Regions from separate parts of the [Clostridium] celerecrescens 18A genome, predicted to be linked through region 1. Evidence: a T-box and tRNA genes for the amino acid it is inferred to sense, from the RefSeq annotation. Region 1 holds a T-box; the other holds one or more tRNA genes.
The links. A T-box is a leader RNA that pairs with one kind of tRNA and senses whether it is charged. The one in region 1 lies ahead of leuS (leucine--tRNA ligase), so its partner is inferred to be a tRNA-Leu.
Positions count from the first base shown of each region.

Region 1 (5,672 bases):
TGATGTATTGAGATCCGATATACTGGATTTGAAGCTGCGCCCTGGAATGATATTCAGCATCAAGGACATCAGCGAATCCTATGAGGTTGGAAGAACTCCGGTCAGGGATGCATTAATCAGCCTTTCCAAGGAGGGACTCATTACATTTCTTCCCCAGCGTGGAACCATGATATCTAAGATTGATTATGATAAGGTCCGTAATGAGCGGTTTCTGAGGATTTGCGTGGAAGAAAATGTGATGCTGGAATTTATGGCGGTATGCAATTTAAAGGCAATCACCGCATTGGAGATGTCTTTGGACAGACAGGAACAGCTTGAAAAAACAAAAGATATCCGGGCATTTCGGGGAGAGGATATGTATTTTCATTCCATCTTTTACGAAGGAGCCAACAAGGGATACTGCAATAATATTTTGGCTGCAAACTCCGGCCATTACAGAAGAATCCAGATGCTGGCTATGGCAGACTCCGGAATTGAACCAGGGGTTGTAAAGCAGCACAGAGAATTGATGGATGCCATCCTTGCAAAGGATTCTGAACAGCTTCATGGAGTTTTAAACCATCATCTGAACCGTCTGATCAGCAAGGAACGGCCTTTGGTATCCAAATATCCGGACTTGTTTGACCGTGAAAATAAAGAAATAAGAAGAGAACCGGATGAGCTGGGCATTGACTTTCTGGTGGACACAAAACTGAAATATCATGCATAGCCAGTAAGAGGGGGCTTTGAATAATTGCGCTTTTTTCTGATCTGTGATAAACTGATACCAACTGGCAGGAGGTATGAGAATAGTGGAAGACAGAAGAAATGCATGGAAGGCGTTTTCAAGAGTGGGGATCGGATATGGAGCATTCCTTCTTGTAACGATTGTAATACAGCTTGAGGTAGGAGTCGTTGCTCTTTTACTGTCCCGGTTTGGAATGAATATAACCTTTGGAAATTGGTATATGGTATTTGTTTCCCTGTCGAATTACCTTATGGGCGGAGTCGTTGCCTGCCTGATTATAAAGGATATGCCGGTCTTATACAGACCCGAGGCAAGAAAGGCCGGGGCAGGAATGCTGGTTTCCGGATTCCTGGTCTGTATGAGTGCCCTGTTTTTTGGAAATCTAATGGGCCAGAGCCTTATGAGTATCGTCTGCGCCTTATTGGGAAAGCCTATGGTAAACCCGGTAGAGGAAGTGATGAAGGGCTTAAGCACCTGGTCAATTTTTGTCACCATGGTGGTCATGGCCCCAATTTGTGAGGAAATCCTCTTTCGTAAGGTCTTAATTGACCGGATCCGGCTCTATGGAGATAAGGCTGCGATTTTAGTATCCAGCGTTGTTTTTGGCTTAAGCCACGGAAACTTTTACCAGTTCTTTTATGCCTTTGGAATCGGTCTGGTGTTAGCCTATATTTATATTCAGACGGGGAAGCTTCGCTATACCATCATTTTTCATATGATCATTAATTTCCTTGGTTCTGTTGTGGCTCTTCATATAGGAGATAATCTGCAGCTTACCGTAGCCTATTCCATTTTTATGCTGGGAGCGGTTATTGCCGGAACCATTTTGTTTTTTATCAATCAAAAAAAATTAGTGTTTCACCCCGGACTTATGGAGACATGGGGAAAAGGGGCATTTAAAGTACTGTTCTTAAATCTTGGAATGATCTTGTTTTTTCTTGTTTCGACTGTGACCTTTATCATTTCGTCCAGTTAATAAAAAGAAAGACAGTCCATAGAAATTCTGGGTTTCTTAAAATACGGTTGACACAATTCGTCAATTATGTTACATTTGTAGTTAGCAAAAATACTGTGATTAGGAGTAGTAAGCTGTCTGAAACATACAGAGAGCCGGCGGGTGGTGGAAGCCGGTTGGGAATGACAGCCGAACTGGCCTTTGAGTAGCGTGCTGAAGGAAGCTCTGCTTTCTGTGTAGGCATTGCCGGTGTCCTGACCGTTAAAGCGGGCGGATATGTTCTTTGATATCCAGTGAGAGCATACAAAACTTGTATGAAATAGAGTGGTACCACGCGGTAGATCCTGCGTCTCTATGGCCGTATGAACGGTCTGAGGCGCATTTTTTTATACGTTCATACGGATATTATTTTATCTGCAGACATTTGATACAGGGAAAAACCCTGTTGTAAAAGGAGGAAATTTTGTTATGGCAGCGTCATACAACCACAGCGCCATTGAGAAAAAATGGCGGGAAAACTGGGCAAAGAGCCCCATCAATGTTGATGATGGAAAGAAGCAGAAATATTACTGTCTGGATATGTTTCCGTATCCATCAGGAAGCGGTCTTCATGTAGGACATTGGAGAGGCTATGTAATTTCTGATGTTTGGAGCCGGTATCAGATTTTAAAGGGGCATTATGTGATTCACCCCATGGGCTGGGATGCGTTCGGCCTGCCGGCGGAGAATTACGCCATCAAGATGGGAGTTCATCCGGCAAAATCCACAGCGGAAAACGTAGCGGGCATCAAGCGTCAGATCAATGAGATCGCGGCTGTTTATGACTGGGATATGGAGGTCAACACCACGGATCCCGGCTTCTATAAATGGACCCAGTGGATTTTTGTTCAGATGTTTAAAAAGGGCCTGGCCTATGAGAAGGAATTCCCTATCAACTGGTGCCCATCCTGTAAGACAGGGCTTGCAAACGAAGAAGTTGTAAACGGGTGCTGTGAGCGCTGCGGAACTGGAGTTACAAAGAAGAACTTAAGACAGTGGATGTTAAAAATCACCGCTTACGCAGATCGTTTGTTAAATGATCTGGATAAGCTCGACTGGCCGGAAAAAGTCAAGAAGATGCAGTCTGAATGGATCGGAAAATCCTATGGTGCTGAGGTTGATTTTAAGGTAGACGGAAAAGAGGAGAACATCACAGTTTATACTACCAGACCTGATACCTTATACGGAGCCACCTTTATGGTGCTTGCACCGGAACACGCCCTTGCCGCAGGCCTTGCTTCTCCGGAAAATAAAGAAGCAGTTGAGAAGTATATCTACGATGCATCCATGAAGTCAAACGTGGACCGTCTTCAGGATAAAGAAAAGACCGGTGTATTTACCGGCAGCTATGCAGTAAATCCCTTAAGCGGTGCCAAGGTACCCATCTGGCTATCCGATTATGTGCTTGCCGACTACGGTACCGGTGCCATCATGTGCGTACCTGCCCATGATGACAGGGATTTTGAGTTTGCTAAAAAGTTCAACATCCCCATTGTCCAGGTTATCTCAAAGGACGGCGAGGAAATTGAAAATATGTCCGAAGCCTATACCGATGCCAGCGGAACGATGATCAATTCCGGTGAGTGGAACGGAATGGAGTCTTCTTTCCTTAAAAAAGAAGCTCCGGCAATGATCGAGAAACGGGGCCTTGGAAAGAAAACCGAAAACTTTAAGCTGCGTGACTGGGTATTCTCAAGACAGCGTTACTGGGGAGAACCCATTCCTATCATTCATTGTCCGCACTGCGGTAATGTTCCGGTTCCGGAAGACCAGCTTCCTCTCACCCTTCCGGAGGTAGAAAGCTACCAGCCTACCGGTACGGGAGAATCTCCGCTGGCAGATATTGATGAATGGGTGAATACCACCTGTCCGGTATGCGGTGCTCCTGCTAAGAGAGAGACTAACACCATGCCTCAATGGGCCGGTTCTTCCTGGTATTTCCTTCGCTATGTAGACAGTCATAACGATAATGAACTGGTATCCAAGGAGAAAGCGAAAAAGTATCTTCCGGTTGACATGTATATCGGCGGCGTGGAGCATGCAGTACTTCACCTTCTGTATTCCCGTTTTTATACCAAGTTTTTAAACGACATCGGTGTTGTGGATTTTGATGAGCCCTTTACCAAGCTGTTTAATCAGGGTATGATCAACGGAAAGAATGGAATTAAGATGAGTAAGTCAAAGGGAAATGTGGTATCTCCTGATGATTTGGTGCGTGACTATGGCTGTGATGCCCTTCGTATGTATGAGCTCTTCGTAGGGCCGCCGGAATTAGATGCAGAGTGGGATGACAGGGGAATCGAAGGTGTCAGCCGTTTCTTGCACCGCTTCTGGAATCTGGTAGCGGATAGCAGCAATAAGGATGTAGAAGCCACCAGAGATATGCTTCGTCTGCGCAACAAGCTGATCTTTGATATTGAACAGCGTTTCAATCAGTTTAACTTAAATACAGTAATTTCCGGATTTATGGAATACAACAATAAATTGATCGACCTGGCCAAGAAGACCGGTGGCATTGACAAAGAAACCTTGAAAGCCTTTGTGGTTTTAGTTGCTCCTTTTGCTCCACATATCGGTGAGGAGCTGTGGCAGCAGCTTGGCGGCGAGACTTCCGTATTCCATGCTCAGTGGCCGGAATGTGATGAAGAGGCTATGAAAGATGACGAGATCGAAGTTGCAGTTCAGGTGAACGGTAAAACCCGTGCAGTGGTAAAGCTTCCTGCAGACGTAGCAAAGGAAGATGCCATTGAAGCAGGCAAGGCTTTGATCACGGATAAGATAACAGGAACTATTGTTAAGGAAATCTATGTTCCTGGAAGAATTGTAAATATCGTGTGCAAATAAAACCGTCTTTATGGTAAAAACTTTAAATAGACGGAAAAACTTGATTCTATAAGGATTCAAACGGTTTTAACTTGTTAAACTTTATTACTGATTTGCTGTAGAATTAGTGTATTAAAGTATTCGGTTAAAATCCAGTAAATAAGTTAAACAATTTATGCTTTAAAATAAGGATATTATAGGCTGTTGAAACATGGCTTATAATGTCCTTATTTAGTGTTGAAATAATGTATGTAAAAATCTCTGCCCATGTCATTAAGAAGGCAATTTCATTTAAGACTAAAGCAATTCAAAGAGACTCTGAGTGGAACTGATGCTTTAAATCGTAGCTTAATTACTAAAAAGTACAAAATTTTACAGGATTCTGCAACTTTCCGGTCTCTTATTTCGTCTAATAAAATAAATACATATGTTAGGAATAAATTTTATGATTTTTAGTAGCTTGGAGTTTATATTTCAATTTCTGCCGATGTTTCTGCTTCTTTATTATGTGTGCCCGGACAGAGCAAAAAATTTCTGTCTACTTGCAGGAAGCCTGTTTTTTTATTTTTATGGAGTTGCGGAGCATCCGGCCTATATGGTGCTTTTGCTGTTGTCTGTCTGTGCCAATTACTGCGTTGGCAGGAAGATGAAACGATACAAATCTCGCTTAAGACGCAGGAAATGGCTTCGCTTAGGAATCGCCTATAACCTGTTTTGGCTGATTCTGTTTAAATATTCAGGCTTTTTGCTTGAACAGATCAGCTTATTATTTCAAATTGGAGGGCTGGAGAAAGCGGCCGTTCCTATCCTTCATCCGGCTCTTCCGTTGGGAATCAGCTTTTATACCTTCCAGGCCATTTCTTATCTGGTCGATGTGTATCGGAGGGATGCGGCACCAGAAAAATCATTTCTGGACTTTTCCCTGTATATGACCATGTTTCCTCAGCTCATTTCCGGACCGATTGTAACTTATACTTCTTTAAGGGAGTTAATTAAAAAGCGGGTCCATACTATGGAACAAGTGGAAACAGGACTTCGGGAATTTACAATCGGACTGGGGTTGAAGGTTCTACTTTCAAACCAGATAGGCGGACTGTGGAACCAGATTGGAGCAGTAGGATATGAGAG
Region 1 covers NZ_PGET01000001.1:2,161,452-2,167,123, reverse strand. Annotated here, with positions in the region: gene H171_RS10075 (GntR family transcriptional regulator) at 1-709, shown strand, start outside; gene H171_RS10070 (CPBP family intramembrane glutamic endopeptidase) at 792-1,703, shown strand; T-box leader at 1,790-2,039, shown strand; gene leuS (leucine--tRNA ligase) at 2,151-4,565, shown strand; gene H171_RS10060 (MBOAT family O-acyltransferase) at 4,990-5,672, shown strand, end outside.

Region 2 (5,672 bases), 890 kb from region 1:
TGTCCAAACAATGGGAAAAATATAGGATGGAGGGCTAAGGGAGGGTTTATTTAATAAGGAATATGTTGACATGTTACCACTTATAAGAGCTGATAAAGAACCAACAGCCAAAGGTATAAGAATTGAAATTACTAGAGCACTTTTGTTTATAGGTTTCATATAATGCACTCCATGTGTATTTATTATAGTTTATGAGGTCACATCGAAGAATATTCGGATTTATAATCAAATAGATATAGATTTTTTAGATTAAAAATTTAAATGAAATTAACGCATTAGAGTACATTGAGAACTTAATATTGATATTTGGCAAGCTTGATGATATTCTATCTTTAAGAATTATTTATATTGGTTTTATGGAGGTGAGAAAATGTATATAACTATTTATAATGATTGTGGTGAGCAAGAGTTTATAAATTCAGTTCGTATAAATGGGTTGCTTGAGCACAATATGAAAAAAACAAACGGTAAATTAAAAGTACCAAATATGGAATTTACGAATATAGCACGCAATGAAAAGGGAGTTATTGTAGGAGGTGTATCAGGATCTACTTATCTCTCATCCTTAGAAATAGAGGTTCTTTGGGTACAGGAAGCTTATAGGGGACAAAAAATAGCATCGCGTTTATTGGAAGTAATTGAACATCAGGCAAAAGACGCTGGGTGCCAGATTGTTCATCTGACTACATATTCTTTTCAAGCTCCTCTTTTTTATCAAAAGCAAGGATATGTTATTTGTGGAGAAGTCAACGGTTTTCCCGATAATATCAGACTATATACTTTAAAGAAACAGTTGTAATTTATAGCGGAATGAACGGATAATTGAGAGAGCCAATGCGTTAAATAAAAATAGTATATGGCTTGCTTTTTATATGGGAGAAGAGAAGCAGACATATCTAATCATGCAAAAAATGCCTGTAAGCATGCTCCTCTTATCCAAGGCTGTAAATATTTTTTCTCTAGTTGTTTTATACTCTCTGCTATTAAAATTCTTTTCGATAACCATTTAACCAAGCTCTATCTTCAAAAGGTTTTTTTGTCACACCAGGATTTTCTTTATCTGGAATTCCCAAGGGCATATAGATAACTACTGTTAAATCTTCTGGAACTCCAAGAATCTCTCCCATTTTTTTGGCCTTTTCTCCTTCGATCTGTCCCTCAATCCAGGTAGTAGAATATCCCTTTGCATTTATTGCCAAGAGAATATTCTCAGCTGCGGCGGAGTAATCGTGTATGTGGTAGGAATTACCTTTATAGGAAATCGTTTCTTTTGTTAACAGAAGGATTGCTGCTGGCGCAGTCAGCGCCCATGATGCACCATATATAGTTGCCAGATTGTGTACCATCTCCTGATTATTTACTGCGATAAAACAAGTTGTCTGCTGATTGCAGCCTGAAGGGGCTGCTGCACCAGCTTTCAAGATTTCTTTTAAATCGGCATCAGGGATATAATTCGGTTTGAATGTTTTGCGATAACTTTTTCTTGTACAGATTGCTTCCATTAAGTCCATTCTATCAGGTCCTTTCTATCTTCCTGTTTATGATTATGTTTCTATAAAAAAGTATATCATGTATTTCCATATTTTGCGATAGTATAGACGTTAAATTACAACGAATGTAATTTATATATGCACTATTTAATGGCTTTTATTGCATGAACATACGCTTACTATATCAAATGCAAGCGGTGAAAGGGTAATACGGAAACCATGTGTTTCCAGGGGCTTTTTTTGACACTCAAAACGACACTTATCCACAATAATGTGGAAACAATTGTGGATTGTGTGTTAATGTCTGAAAATACGACAAAATTATGCAAATTATAACAGGACTGAGACCTATGGTTATACACAAATTCATTGCTAACACACCTTGTCTAGATGGTCCATATAATATAATGTAATACAGTAAAAAGATTAATTTATCAATTCATTCCTATTATAATAAGGGTTAAAATAAATACATATAAATAGCTTAATTGAGTGAATACCGGTGTCAAAGCCATCTTTTGCGGCATTCACATCTTTTCTTATGGGCCCATATAATAAAATATAAAAATAATAAAAGAGGTGCAAATATGGGCTGTTTTTGGGGCGGCTGTAATAATAACTGCAGGCGTAGTTGCAACAATAACTGCGGATGTGAAAATAGATCTTGTTGCGAAACAGAGAGAGATGAATGCGAAAAGGAAAGAAGAGAAGCTTACTGCGCAGGTTTTCGGGATGGCTGTAACAGCGCTTCCCGCTGGCGCGGTGATGATGACTGCTGATGAAATAAATGTAGAGTAGGAGAAATGCTCCAGGAGGCTGAGGGTTTCTGATTTGGAATGTGGCGCCGCAACAGGCGTTTGTATGCCATCTTTTAGGACGGTTATGTACACTTAGTAATTTGGTTGCCTACAGGTAAGAAAATAATATAAAATTATACGCTATATTAGCCCCGGGATTTTGGCCTCGGGGCTATTGTGTTGGGAAATTGTTTCGATCCTAAGTTCGGTCGGTGTTAAGTACAGATATCCAGGCACATCGGGATACATACTTTCTGCTATACTTGGAAAGGAAAAAGCGCAGACAAAGATGCCTGCGCTTTTTCGTATTATAATCACATGTGCCTTTTATTTCCAGGCAATAAAAAACTCCCCGAGTAGGACTTGAACCTACGACCCAACGGTTAACAGCCGTTTGCTCTACCGACTGAGCTATCGAGGAATACATGACTTATTATACCCGAAAAGTGAAATATGTCAATAGGGAAAATATAAATATTAAAAAGTGCGGGAGATGGGACTTGAACCCACACGAGCATACACCCACAAGATCCTTAGTCTTGCCTGTCTGCCAATTCCAGCACTCCCGCACAACGAACATTATCTTAGCACTTAAAAGTAAAATTGTCAATATTTTTTGAAAAATATATACAAAAAAAATATTTGAAAAATTTGGAGAAATGTTGTTGACATATAAGAGCTTGTATACTATAATAACTATTGTTGTTACGACAGATAACAACGAAATGCAGAAGTGGCGGAATTGGCAGACGCGCACGGTTCAGGTCCGTGTGGTAGCAATACCTTGAGGGTTCAAGTCCCTTCTTCTGCATGAAACTATGCAGATCGTCATAGCTGTGTGGTTTTCAATATTTATATGACATGCGGGAGTGCTGGAATTGGCAGACAGGCAAGACTAAGGATCTTGTGGGTGTATGCTCGTGTGGGTTCAAGTCCCATCTCCCGCATTATAATTTAAACCGGATTAGAATGTCCTGTGGAGATGACCACAGGACATTAAATTTTTTTGGGTTTTATGTTCAAAGGCAGCGCCATTAATAAATAAACAATGCCAATTTAGAGTCGAGGATTTAATGATAATCCCCGGCTCTTTTACGTTAAGGTTCTATTAAAAAGAAGCCTATTTTACAGTAAAACACAAAATTCGATACATATAAATCGCAATTAGGGAGTTTGGAAATAATAGGGATTATATTGGGGGTATAATAATTAATACAATTGTTAGATATTAATTACGGTAATTTGTCCGGTTGATAAACGGATAAATGGCTTGTCTGAATTCCTATCACCATTCCATCGTTTTCCCCAATTGAGCTTGTTCAACTGCCTTAAATTTGGCTTTCTGAATGAGCTCTTTTTTATGTACAAATAGAAAAATGTGGAGACATTCTTTCGGTGGCGAGACATATAAAAGAGTTGGAAGCCGGCCGCCCCTCATAGGCCGCCGGCCTTTTTTGTGACAGCATTTAAGATAATGGTCCGGGCACAATTTCTGGCAATCATGCTTTACGCAGGTTAGGACGGGCAGATTTTGGTTTCCTTATTATTCCATCGTTGTATGTTAACAGGCAGTAAAAGTGTTGTCCTAAATATCATTTTCTTCTGATCTACATCTATAACCATTATACCACCTAATTTTGTTGCCGTTTCATTAATGATTGATAAACCAAGGCCATGAAAATCCCGATTAGGCTTTGTTGATTCAGGAATTCCATTACGAATGAGTACTTTACCATGAAATGAGTTTTCTGTTTCGATTTTCAGCCAGCCATTGTGGGAAACAAATCTGCTTCTGATGGAAATAAATCTTTCAGAATCAGAAGTGACTTTTGCACAAGCCTCTGCTGCATTATTGAATAGGTTTGTAAACATACGGACAATATCGGTTTCAGATATATTATGACCGATGGGAAGATAGACATTAGCTGAAAATTGGGTGGATTGCTCCTTACATCGATCTGCGGTATCCTGCAGGAGAGCATCAAGCAGGATATTATTTGAATAAGAGTGTTGTACCGGAACTTGCTTTTGACTTTTATCGAGTATGGTATCGAGTAAGCTTATAGCTTTCTGATATTCACCGATGGACAACAGAGATTTTACAGAGGTTATCATATAATTGTAATCCTGTTTGAGAGCCCGAAAGCTCTCGATATATTTCTGATACGCTTTATAATGCCGCAATTGTCTCTCGAGCTGCTGTTGCTGCAATTCCGTATGTAATTCATATTTTAAAAGGAAACTGGTTCTGATTCCCCAGCTGACGAGCAATCCCTGTGCTGCAAAGCAGATGATACAGGAGATGATGCAGGCCATGTTATACCAGGTCAAATCGGCCATATAATACCGCCCCAGGTTGATAAACAGCAGATATCCCAGAAGGCAAACTTGAAAAATAGCTACAAACCGGATCTGTTCATTACTGCGGTAGAACGTTTCAACCTTCGCTTTTGGAGCGATGAAATGGCGAAAAAGCATATTGTAAACGAGAATCACGCATAAGGAAAGAATCCATGCAATGGGGGAGTAAAACTTGTCTTGCCTTACCCACTGTACGCTATGGTTCAGAATCAGAGCAAAAACCGGCAATACGATTCCTCGTCCCCAGTATAAAACTGCGACAAAATAGCCGCTCTCAAAAAGTAGCTGCATCGAATTCATTTGATACAATCCTTTTAATTCCAGCAGAACGATCAATAAGAGAGCCAGAACTCCATAATGTGAGGATATAGCCAATCCCCAGGTAGCACTGAAACTCCAATTGATGACTGCAGAAACCAGGAAGAATATCAAGTGATTTCGTTTCAACAAAAAATTCCTTCTATGATAAAGAAGAAAAGATACACTGTACACGGTAAAAAGGCATTCTGTGACAAACCGTAATAAAAGAGACATCGGTTACCTCCTTTCGTAAGAAAAACCTCTGTTCGGTGAAAAAATCAGACCAACAAGTAGCATTTACTCCAAGTTATATATAGGAATATAGATGGAGAAAAGAATAAATTTAAAATAGCATTTTTATCCATAATTAGCATTTATTATGCTCTTAATTCATTATTTGTTGTTCTCAATTACCGATCGATAGTGGAAGGGCATATGAAAGGTTTTTATTTTATAACGGCTAAATTCAATACATAAAAACTAAAATTGAGTACATATATTTCCAGAAAAATCAAGTTTCAAATTATACTCACAAAGTAAAGTATTAATATTACAAAATTTCGTTTTTGGAGAAAATACGGTGAAATTTCAGATTACAACGGACTATGCAATTCGGATCATCCTTTATATGGCTCAGCAGGGTGATCAAGTGACAACAGCGAAAGAGGTAGCAGCACAATTAGGTATGACCTATAACTATTTCAATAAAATTGCCGCAAAAATC
Region 2 covers NZ_PGET01000001.1:1,269,643-1,275,314, forward strand. Annotated here, with positions in the region: gene H171_RS24875 (TspO/MBR family protein) at 1-159, opposite strand, end outside; gene H171_RS05900 (GNAT family N-acetyltransferase) at 371-799, shown strand; gene H171_RS05905 (nitroreductase family protein) at 984-1,511, opposite strand; gene H171_RS05910 (hypothetical protein) at 2,070-2,288, shown strand; tRNA gene H171_RS05915 (tRNA-Asn) at 2,636-2,708, opposite strand; tRNA gene H171_RS05920 (tRNA-Leu) at 2,773-2,856, opposite strand; tRNA gene H171_RS05925 (tRNA-Leu) at 3,015-3,098, shown strand; tRNA gene H171_RS05930 (tRNA-Leu) at 3,151-3,234, shown strand; gene H171_RS05935 (sensor histidine kinase) at 3,803-4,984, opposite strand; gene H171_RS05940 (RrF2 family transcriptional regulator) at 5,529-5,672, shown strand, end outside.
Region 2: it has a tRNA-Leu gene. The T-box ahead of leuS (leucine--tRNA ligase) is inferred to sense a tRNA for this amino acid. The anticodon was not compared.